Regions from separate parts of the Hyphomonas sp. UBA4505 genome, predicted to be linked through region 2. Evidence: predicted binding sites of a transcription regulator. Region 2 holds the regulator's gene; the other holds the start of a gene.
The links. The regulator HrcA, encoded in region 2, represses chaperone genes, less so after heat shock. The targets are predictions, from matches to a motif close to GTTAGCANTCNNCNNNGNNGANTGCTAAC.
Positions count from the first base shown of each region.

Region 1 (5,379 bases), on a different contig from region 2:
GCCATGCTCGTCACGCCATGTTCCGAGACGGTTTCCCACAAGTTTTCAGGGTCAAAGCTGGTGTTCTGTTCCAGCGTGATAATTGCGCCGCCGCCTAGCAGCGCACCCATCGCCGTGAACAGCCCTGTGCCGTGCATCAGAGGACAGGCGGGCACCTGCCGCGCCGTTTTTCCCATAAGCTGAACTGCCATCTTGAACTCTTCCATAGTGGACGGGTAGGGCAGACCGGCTTTCTCTGCGCCTTCTCTGGACGCCTGTCGCCAGACAGATTGTGACCACATCACGCCTTTGGGCATTCCGGTGGTTCCGCCGGTGTAGAGGAAAAACAAATCTTCTGGTGATCGGTCGATGCCGAGCGGAGACGGGTCACCGTCGGCGGCGAGACAGTCATAGTCTACCGCCCAGTCAGGCACGTCTCCGCCGCCAATCTGGACCCAGGCCGTCAGCTTGGGCAAGCGACCGCGGACCAGTTCAACCTGATCAGTAAATTGTGCATCAAAGAACACAACCGCAGCGTCCGAGTTATCAAAAATGTAGAAGAGTTCGTCGGCGAGATAGCGATAGTTGACGTTCACATGCGTGAAACGACCTTTGAAACAAGCGGCGAGCGCTTCAGTATATTCAGGCTGGTTACGTAGATAGAAGCCAGCTTTGTCGCCTGTTTCGATCCCCATCTCGCGTAAATTCCGCGCAAGCCGGTTTGATCGAGCCGTGAAGTCTGGCCAGTATGTCCGCCGTGTCCCGTGGGCCAGAGCCAGGTCTTCCGGACCAAGCATCTCGCCCACAGCATCAAGCATGTCACCGAAATTCATATCCGAAGCAGATGCCACTTTGTTTCTCTCCCGTTTGTGTTTTTGGCAACTCTAAGCGGTTGCCGCAGCGGTAGAGAAGCTGGAATCGAGTGCGTCGGAAGGATCATTTCGCCCAAAAAAAGAGGCAGCACCGAAGTGCTGCCTCTGACAATTTGGCTTTGAGGGCCGGGCTTAGAAGCCCATGCCACCCATTCCGCCCATGCCGCCACCCATGTCAGGCATGCCGCCGCCGGCACCTTCCTTCTTTGGGGCTTCAGCGATGGACGCTTCCGTCGTGATCAACAGGCCAGCAACCGATGCAGCGTTCTGCAGAGCAGAGCGCACAACTTTCACCGGGTCGATCACGCCCATGGCGACGAGGTCACCATATTCTTCGGTCTGGGCGTTGAAGCCGAAGCCCTTGCCCTTGCCGCGACGGATCTGGTCGACAACGACCGAGCCTTCGACGCCGGCGTTTTCAGCAATCTGGCGAACCGGAGCTTCCAGAGCCTTGCGCACGATGTCGATACCGGCCTGTTCGTCAGCATTCAGACCTTTGACGTCGATATTGCTTGCAGCAGCGAGAAGCGCCGTACCACCACCAGGGACGATACCTTCTTCCACAGCGGCACGCGTGGCGTTCAGGGCGTCATCGACGCGATCCTTGCGCTCTTTCACTTCCACTTCAGTGGCACCGCCAACCTTGATGACAGCTACGCCGCCAGCCAGTTTCGCGAGACGCTCCTGCAGCTTCTCCTTGTCGTAGTCGGAAGACGTGTCTTCGATCTGCTTGCGGATCTGCGACACGCGAGCTTCGAGGTCTTTCTTGGCGCCAGCGCCGTCCACGATGGTCGTGTCATCTTTTGTGATGGCGACTTTCTTCGCGGTGCCGAGCATGTCCATGGAGACGTTCTCGAGCTTGATGCCGAGATCTTCGGAAATGACCTGGCCGCCGGTAAGGACAGCGATGTCCTGCAACATGGCTTTGCGGCGGTCGCCGAAACCTGGAGCTTTCACAGCAGCGATCTTCAGGCCGCCGCGCAGCTTGTTGACCACGAGGGTGGCCAGTGCTTCACCGTCGACATCTTCAGCGATGATCAGGAGCGGCTTCTGGCTCTGAACAACGTTTTCGAGGATCGGCAGCATTGGCTGCAGGGAAGACAACTTGCTCTCGTGCAGCAGAATGAACGGATCTTCGAGTTCCGCGATCATCTTGTCCGGATTGGTGATGAAGTAAGGCGACAGGTAGCCACGATCGAACTGCATGCCTTCGACAACATCGAGTTCGGTTTCGAGCGACTTGGCTTCTTCAACCGTGATGACGCCTTCATTGCCGACTTTCGCCATGGCTTCGGCGATCATTGCGCCAACTTCGGTGTCGCCGTTTGCAGAGATCGTGCCGACCTGGGCAATCTCTTCGTTCGACTTCACCTTCTTGGAATGATGAGCGAGGTCTTTAACGACTTCGGCGGATGCCTTGTCGATGCCGCGCTTCAGGTCCATTGGGTTCATGCCGGCAGCAACGCGCTTCAGGCCTTCGCGAACGATGGCTTGGGCGAGAACCGTTGCGGTCGTGGTGCCGTCACCGGCAACGTCGTTGGCCTTGGAAGCCACTTCGCGCAGCATTTGTGCGCCCATGTTTTCCAGCTTGTCTTCAAGCTCGATCTCTTTTGCGACGGTGACGCCGTCCTTCGTGGTGCGCGGAGCGCCGAAGGATTTCTCGATGACGACGTTACGGCCTTTTGGACCGAGCGTGACTTTAACGGCGTTGGCAAGCGTATCGACGCCTTTCAGCATCCGTTCGCGAGCTTCTGCGCCGAAAACTACGTGTTTGGCTGACATTGTGGATTACCTCTGTTGAGAATTCTGTCTGATGGAAAGCGAAAGTGTGGGGGCTTAGCCCTCCAGGACACCCATGATGTCGCTCTCTTTCATGATGAGCAGTTCTTCGCCATCGACGGTCACTTCCGTGCCGGACCATTTACCGAAGAGCACGCGATCACCAGCTTTGACGTCGAGCGCGACACGCTCGTTGTCGTCACCAATCGCACCAGCGCCGACGGCGACGATTTCGCCTTCCTGCGGCTTTTCCTTTGCGGTGTCGGGAATGATGATCCCGCCCTTGGTTTTCTCTTCTTCCTTGACGCGGCGCACGACGACACGGTCGTGCAGGGGACGAAGTTTCATTGGATTTAGCCCTCTTGTCTCTTTGACGAGTTCAATTGAAAACGGTCGTCAGCAAGCAAATGTCAGGGGGCTTTAGCACTCACCCGGCACGACTGCTAACGATGCTGCGGAGTTAAGAGCTGCGAACCACAGCGTCAACCGCGCCATTGCGAAATTTTTTGTAATTTCAGAACGCGAGAAAGGCTGTTGGACGGCTCGGGAACGACGGCTTCGGAGCGCTAACAATAAAAATTCAGCCAGTCCCATGCCTGATTGGGTGAGCATTGGCGCAACGTCAAGGCGTAGCGACCGGCTTGTCTGCTTGTTTCCAAAAGATGAATGGTCAGGCGTTAAAATTCCTCAATCGATTGACGGTAAAATATACTTCCTATGTCACAACCGCTACAGCAACCGGGAGTCGGGACGTGCAGGGTAAATTCGAAGATGTGGTCGAATCGCTGACCTTTTTCGCTTTTGTGGCGATTACGGCGCTTTGCCTATGCTTCACCTTTTCCGTCATTGTCTATTCAATGGGGTTCCCGTCTGATCCCCAGAATTTCATTGTCGCGAACCTTTTCATTGCGTCCTGTGTGGCCGTTCCGACGGCCGCAATTGCTGCCCAACACGAGTACAGAATGAGAATTTACCAGCGCACGCTGGAAGATATGGCCTCTACTGACGCACTGACGGGACTGCTAAACCGCAAGTTCTTCAAACAATTTGCCTGTGAAGAACTCGCGCGCATGAGCCGGACGGAGATGACATCGGCGGTGGCGTTGTTCGACATCGACTATTTCAAGGCGGTAAACGACCAGCATGGTCATGCAGCGGGCGACCGTGTGCTGCGAGAAATCGCGGCGGTCGCATATTCTGAACTTCGCGGTCCATTCGACCGACTTGGGCGCTGGGGCGGTGAAGAGTTTGTTGTCCTGCTCAGCAATGTCGATATGGAGAAGGCGCTCAGCGTCTGTGACCGTCTTCGTTCTTCCATTGAAGACCATGTCGTCATCGTGGACGGACAACCCGTGAGTGTCACTGCGAGTTTCGGCCTGGCTATGTTACCGCCCAACTCGGATTTCGACGACATGCTCGAACAGGCGGACGGCGCGCTTTACGAGTCCAAGGCCAAGGGGCGCAATTGCGTCACGGCCGTCAAGGAACTTACGCTCGCGGCTTGATCCCAAATTGTCGGGTCCCTAAGCCTGATACCTGAGGGGGACTCAGTATGTCAGACATTAGTCCAAACAGGTTGAACGACGCTTTGACGCGCGCGCCATCCCTCGCGGCGTTATCGGGTCGTCGTACAGAGTTTGCTAAGGCTGAGCGTGTTTGGTCGGATGTACTTGAGCCCGAACTGTCCCGGCGGGAAGAGAGTCGGAAAGCCACAATACGTGCAGCGATAACGCGTTCAATTATCGGTGCTGGCATCCCGATCTTCATCACAATTCTGTTGATGATCTCTACGCTCGTGAGTGTTGATATCATCTCACCCGGACTCATATTTCTGGTCTTGGTGTCAGGCGCGATTGTGTCGGCGACCGCCTGGGTCAAGGTTTTTACAATGAAGTCGCAGACCAAGCAGTTGATCCTTTCAGCTGCCTGTGAACCGTTTGGCTTCACCTATGACACATTGCATCCAGACCTGTCCGGTATTGTCGATTTGAAGACGCTGGCTTCTCGGGCGAAGGAGTTGAATGCGGCCTATTCTGGCAAGATGAACTCGACAGTGAATACGCCGTTAGGCGCGATCAACATGAGTTCCACGAACGGTCCTGACGCGCCGACGCCAGCTTTTGAAATACTGAAAACTGTCAAATTGCTACCGGGTCACTCGCGTCTCAAATTCGAAGATCTGATTTCGGGTGAGCGTGCGGGGACTCGCTTTGCATTGGTTGAAGCCAAACTTGAAACCGGTGGCAAGAATAGCAAGACCGTATTTCAGGGCATTCTGGTTCATGTCGAATACCCAGAGCGCTTTCTTGGTCGAACCGTGATCGCGCGGTCTGGATGGTGGAAGCGGGGCAGGTATTCGGGTGACCTGAAGAAAGTGGATCTGATTTCCCGCGAACTCGAGGAAGCTTTTACCGTCTATTCGACAGACCAGGTGGAGGCCCGGGCGTTGTTGTCCCCAGACAGTATGGAGCGCCTGATCGCATTGGAGCGGCACTTTTCCGGGGGCAAGCTTCGCGGTGTGTTCGAAGATGGTCACATGACTCTGGCGCTGGAAGCGGAGGATCAGTTCGAAGCAGGTTCGATCTTCAAAACCTTGGTGGATCCACGTCGCTATGCGTCTGCGCTGGTTGAGTTGGGTCTCGTGTGTGACCTGATCGACGGCTTCCTGACCCGGGATTGGGTGCAGGGGCGTTTGTAGATAGTCAGCGCACGTCGAACTTGTCGGTTTTCCGTTCGCCCAAAATCATGC
Region 1 is NZ_DGMZ01000003.1:293,851-299,229, reverse strand. It holds gene B3527_RS03050 (acyl-CoA synthetase) at 1-830, opposite strand, end outside; gene groL (chaperonin GroEL) at 984-2,633, opposite strand; gene groES (co-chaperone GroES) at 2,688-2,978, opposite strand; gene B3527_RS03035 (GGDEF domain-containing protein) at 3,383-4,135, shown strand; gene B3527_RS03030 (DUF3137 domain-containing protein) at 4,183-5,328, shown strand; gene B3527_RS03025 (RDD family protein) at 5,333-5,379, opposite strand, start outside.
Region 1: groES (co-chaperone GroES) is a predicted target of HrcA. The motif match lies at 3,050-3,078, and genes of this name have one in related genera.

Region 2 (5,379 bases):
GAACACACCGTCGCCGATTTCGAGCAGGGAGACGTCGAACGTACCACCGCCAAGGTCGTAGACTGCGATCGTCTTGGACTGTTCGTCCTTGTCGAGGCCGTAGGCGAGGGCCGCAGCGGTTGGCTCGTTGATGATCCGCAGGACTTCAAGACCCGCGATCTTGCCGGCGTCTTTGGTTGCCTGGCGTTGCGCATCATTGAAGTAGGCAGGCACGGTGATGACCGCCTGGGTCACTTCGCTGCCGAGATAGGCTTCAGCCGTTTCCTTCATCTTGGTCAGGATGAAAGCAGACACTTCCTGTGGTGCGTAATCCTTGTCGCGACCTTTGACCCAGGCGTCGCCTGCCGGGCCTTTGACGATTTCGAACGGGGAAATTTCCTTGTCCTTCTGCGCGGTCGGGTCGTCGAACTGGCGACCGATCAGACGCTTGATGGCGTAGAAGGTGAAATCCGGGTTGGTGACAGCCTGGCGCCGGGCCGGCATGCCGATCAGGCGTTCGCCGCCTTCAGTGAAGGCCACAACGGACGGGGTTGTGCGCTGGCCTTCTGCGTTTTCAATGACCTTTGCCTGTCCGCCTTCCATGACGGCGACGCAGGAGTTGGTGGTTCCAAGGTCAATACCAATGATTTTGCTCATGTTGCATCTCTCTTTTTATCAAGCCGCCACGGGCCGTGTTCTGTTGCGGTCTGCTCAGCAGCCCCGGACAGCCAGTGGCTCTTTCCAAGGGTTCAAATGAGGCGGCGGAAACGGTTTTGATCCGTGCGCCGGTTCGTCTTGCGATATGGGAAGGGTTTAGCGCGTCTCAAGGGGGGAACAATACGTAGCTGTACAGGATTTTGGTGCATTGCTGCTATAGGTCGGCCCTATAGCAACCCCAACAGCAATTTATTTGATAATGGTTCTCAGTCTCACTATGTCAGTTGGTGTGAAAGGAAATATCATGCCGCGCCAACTCATCAAGACACTCACATACAGCCTGATGCACTTTACGGTCGCTATTGCCGTGGCGTTTGCCCTGACGCGTAACTGGCATGCGGCGCTGGCCATCGGAATGATTGAACCGGCCGTGCAGACCCTCGCCTACACGTTTCATGAGCGCCTGTGGGAGCGCCTGCCCGGCCGTGGGCGCACCGCGCCCGAGCCGCTGGGCTGAATTATCCCGGAACTTCTGGACGTTTAGGTATCCTGCTGGGCATAGTGCCAAAAAAGCAGAAGCCGGGGAGGCTCCAGATGATCCGCACCTTCGTTCCAATCTTTTCCATCTGTCTATTGGCGGCCTGCACGTCAGAGCCCGTCAACAAGGCGCTCTCTGTCGCGAGCATTGAGCAGGCCTGGATTGCGGAAGGCTTTGAAAGTCCAGAAGGTGTCGCTGCTGCGCCGGATGGCGGATACTTCATTTCGAACGTGGTCGGAGAGGGGACTGACAAAGATGGGAATGGCTACATTTCTCATCTTGCATCCGACGGCAGTATCACGACGCGTTACTGGACAGCGAAACTGGACGCGCCCAAGGGCATGGCCGTGCTGGACGGGACTCTGTATGCCGCCGACATTGATAGCGTGGTGATGTTCAACGTCGAAGACGGCGAGCGACTGGACTCAGTCCGCATTGAGGGCGCCAAATTTCTCAATGATGCGACCGACTGGAACGGCGCGATCTATGTGTCGGATTCCGGTGATGCGGCGATCTACCGGATATCAGACGGTACGGCTGAGCTTTGGCTGCAGGATGAGCGGCTGGTGGGCGTGAATGGCCTGTTGGGCGATGGCGACCGGATGCTGGTCTCTACCATGACAACCGGCAGCTTGTTCAGCGTGACCGCAGAGGGCGAATTGACCGAGATTGCCGCCGGCATGGAAAATGCCGACGGGATCGGGCTCGTGCCGGGCGGCGGCTATCTCGTCTCGTCCTGGCCCGGCCAGATCCACTATGTCGGCGAAGATGGCGCGGTCGCCACCCTGTTTGATGAACCGGTCTCTCAGAATGACCTGACGGTGATCGGCGATACGGTCATCGTGCCGAACTGGCGGCAGAACACCGTTACGACGTGGAAGGTGGGGCGTTGATCAGTTCGCCGCGCCTGCGCTGACGGCGACCATGGCGGCGCGCAAGGTGCGCTCGCCGATCTTCCAGCCGGGCTGGAAGCAGGAGGCGATGGTGCCGTTTGGCTGGTCGGACGGGATGTTGGCGACGGCCTGATGCAGGTTCGGATCGAATGTGTCGCCGGGCAGGGCGGCAATCACCGTAACGCCATGACGGGCGAGGGCTGTGTGCAGCTCCTTCTCCGTCATCTCGATGCCTTCGAACAGGTTCCGGCCAGCTTCTGACAGGGCAGCGCGATCTTCATCGGTCAGGGCGGCGAGGGCGCGGGAGAGGTTATCCGAAACGCTGAGCAGGTCGCCGGCAAATTTCTCGATGGCGTAGACGCGCGCGTCGGACACCTGACGCTCGGCGCGCTTGCGCGTATTGTCGAGGTCGGCCAGCGTTCGCAGCAATTGCTCGCGCAGCTCTTCTTTCTCGATCTCAAGTTGCTGCACAGGATCCACGTCCGCTTGCGCTTCGGGTGCGTCTTCCTGCTTGGGCGCAGACTTCAGGATATCGTCCGCAGCCGCTTTGAGGTCAGCCTTGGAAGTATTGGAATCAATTTCAGCGGTTTCGCCGGGTTTGGTTTCGTCGCTCATCCTTGCGTATCCTTTTTGCGGCGTGTGGAGAGGAGTTCCCCGACCACTTTCGCCGTATAATCGACCATAGGTATGACGCGGGCATAGTTCAGCCGGGTGGGGCCGATCACGCCCAGTGCGCCAATAACCTGTTTTCCGCCTCCCATATAGGGAGCCACAATCACACTTGAACCCGATAGCGGGAAAAGCTGGTTCTCCGCACCAATGAACAGCCGCACACCGTCCGCTTCTCGGGTTGTGTCGAGGATATCGAGCAAGCTTTGCTGGCGTTCAAGCTCGTTGAACAGCTGGCGTACCCGGTCGAGATCTTCTGCGGCCTGTGCGTCTTCGAGCAAATTGGCGCGGCCCCTCACGATCAGGGAGCGTCCCCGTCCGGGTGCATCACCGCTCCATTGCGCCAGTCCCTGTTCCACCAGCGAGGATGCGGCCTGATCCAGCGCGGCGCGATGCGAGCGCAATTCCTGACGGATATCGCTGGCGACTTCCGTCAGGGTGCGACCGCGCACGCGCGTTGAGAGATAATTACCCGCCTCGATCAGCGTCGTTGCCGGCAGCCCTTCGGGTACTTCAACGATACGGTTCTCGACATCGCCATCCTCTGTGACGATGACGCAGAGCGCTTCGCGTCCGCCGAGCGGTACGAATTCGGCATGCCTGACCACGGCGTCGCGGGTTGGGGACGTGACCAGGCCTGCACCGCCGGTCAGGCCGGACAGGATATTCGAGGCTTCGCCCATGACCGCTTCGATATTGGTGCCCGCCGACTTGAGGCGGTCATCAATCTCCATACGGTCGGCGCGGCTGGGCTCTCCGATTTCGAGAAAGCCGTCGACGAACAGGCGCAGGCCGGTATGGGTCGGCGCGCGTCCGGCAGAGATGTGGGGCGATTCCAGCAGGCCGAGTTCAGTCAGATCCGCCATCACATTGCGGATGGAGGCAGGAGAGAGGGCTATCCCGCTTTTCGACAAGGTGCGGGAGCCGACAGGCTCGCCTGTGGTCAGATAGCCTTCGACAATCTCACGGAAAATGTCGCGTGAACGCTGGTCAAGGCGCTGCAACAGGGATTGCGTGTCGAGTGGCTGGATCATCCCTTATTGATTAGGCGTGTGCCGCGCTGCGTTCAACAGGTTTCATCCCGCCTGCTGAGCACCAATCAGGAAAGGCCTTCGATTTGACCCAGGGTGTTGAGGTGCATGTTTTCCGCAGCAGGCTGGCGGGGAAGACCCGGCATGGTGACAATGTCACCACAGATTCCCACGACGAACCCCGCACCCGCAGACAGGCGCACGTCACGAAGCTTGAGAACATGGTCTTCGGGCGCGCCAATCAGTTTGGCATCGCTTGAAAAACTGTAGGGCGTCTTTGCCATACAGACAGGGAAATGGCCGAAGCCTGCCTTTTCCCAACGTTCCAGCTGGTTGCGTACCGAAGGGGTCGTCTCGACATGGCTGGCACGATAGATGCGCCGGGCCACGGTTTCGATCTTGTCAAAGAGAGGCATTTCCGCCGGATAGAGCGGTTCGAAATCTGCCGGTGCGTTTCGCGCAAGATTGGCAACTGTGTGCGCAAGATGTTCGGCGCCATGCCCCCCTTCAGCCCAGTGCGTGCAGACGGAGACGGGTACGTCCTGTTGGGCACAGTAGGCTTCAATTGCGGCGATTTCACCGGATGTGTCCGAGGTAAACCGGTTGATTGCCACGACGACCGGGACGTTGAACTGTTTCATGTTCTCGATATGGCGGCCAAGATTGGCAAGGCCCTTTTCGAGCGAGTCGTAACTGACGGTGCCGGCGTCTTCCTTGGCGATGCCGCCATGCATCTTCAGCGCGCGAACGGTCGCGACGAGCACCGCAGCGCTGGGCGCGAGGCCAGCCTGGCGGCATTTGATATTGAAGAACTTCTCCGCGCCGAGATCTGCTCCGAAGCCAGCTTCCGTTACGACGAAATCTGCCATCTTGAGTGCGGCTTGCGTGGCGATCACAGAGCTGCAGCCATGCGCAATATTGGCAAACGGGCCGCCATGAATGAGTGCTGGGTTGCCCTCCAGGGTCTGGACCAGATTGGGCAGCATGGCGTCCTTCAGAAGGACCATCATGGCACCGACCGCATTCATGTCTTTCGCCGTGACAGGCACGCGCCCCCGGCGATAGCCGATCACCATGCGCTCCAGCCGGGCTTGCAAGTCGTGGGCATCCTTTGCCAGGCAGAGGATTGCCATGATTTCGGATGCGACAGTGATGTCGAAGCCGGTTTCCATCGGTGTGCCATTCGGGCTGCCGCCGAGGCCCGTTACGACACTGCGCAGATTGCGGTCATTCATGTCCATGACGCGGCGCCATGTGATCCGTGTGGGATCGATGCCGCTGTCCCCGCCCCAATGGACGTGATTGTCGATCATGGCCGCCAGCAAATTGTGGGCGGAGGTGATCGCGTGGAAGTCACCCGTGAAGTGGAGGTTGATGTCCTCCATCGGCACCACTTGCGCCTGGCCGCCGCCTGTGGCTCCGCCCTTCATCCCGAAACAGGGGCCGAGCGAAGGTTCACGGAGGCAGAGCAAGGTGCGCTCGCCGATCCGGTTCATTGCGTCTGTCAGTCCGACACTGGTTGTGGTCTTGCCTTCGCCAGCAGGTGTCGGGTTGATCGCGGTGACCAGGATCAGCTTGCCATTGGGCTTTGATTTTATAGCCGTCAGGTGAC
Region 2 is NZ_DGMZ01000012.1:1,307,859-1,313,237, forward strand. It holds gene dnaK (molecular chaperone DnaK) at 1-636, opposite strand, end outside; gene B3527_RS15655 (DUF2061 domain-containing protein) at 941-1,153, shown strand; gene B3527_RS15660 (SMP-30/gluconolactonase/LRE family protein) at 1,231-2,067, shown strand; gene B3527_RS15665 (nucleotide exchange factor GrpE) at 2,068-2,682, opposite strand; gene hrcA (heat-inducible transcriptional repressor HrcA) at 2,679-3,770, opposite strand; gene B3527_RS15675 (formate--tetrahydrofolate ligase) at 3,836-5,379, opposite strand, start outside.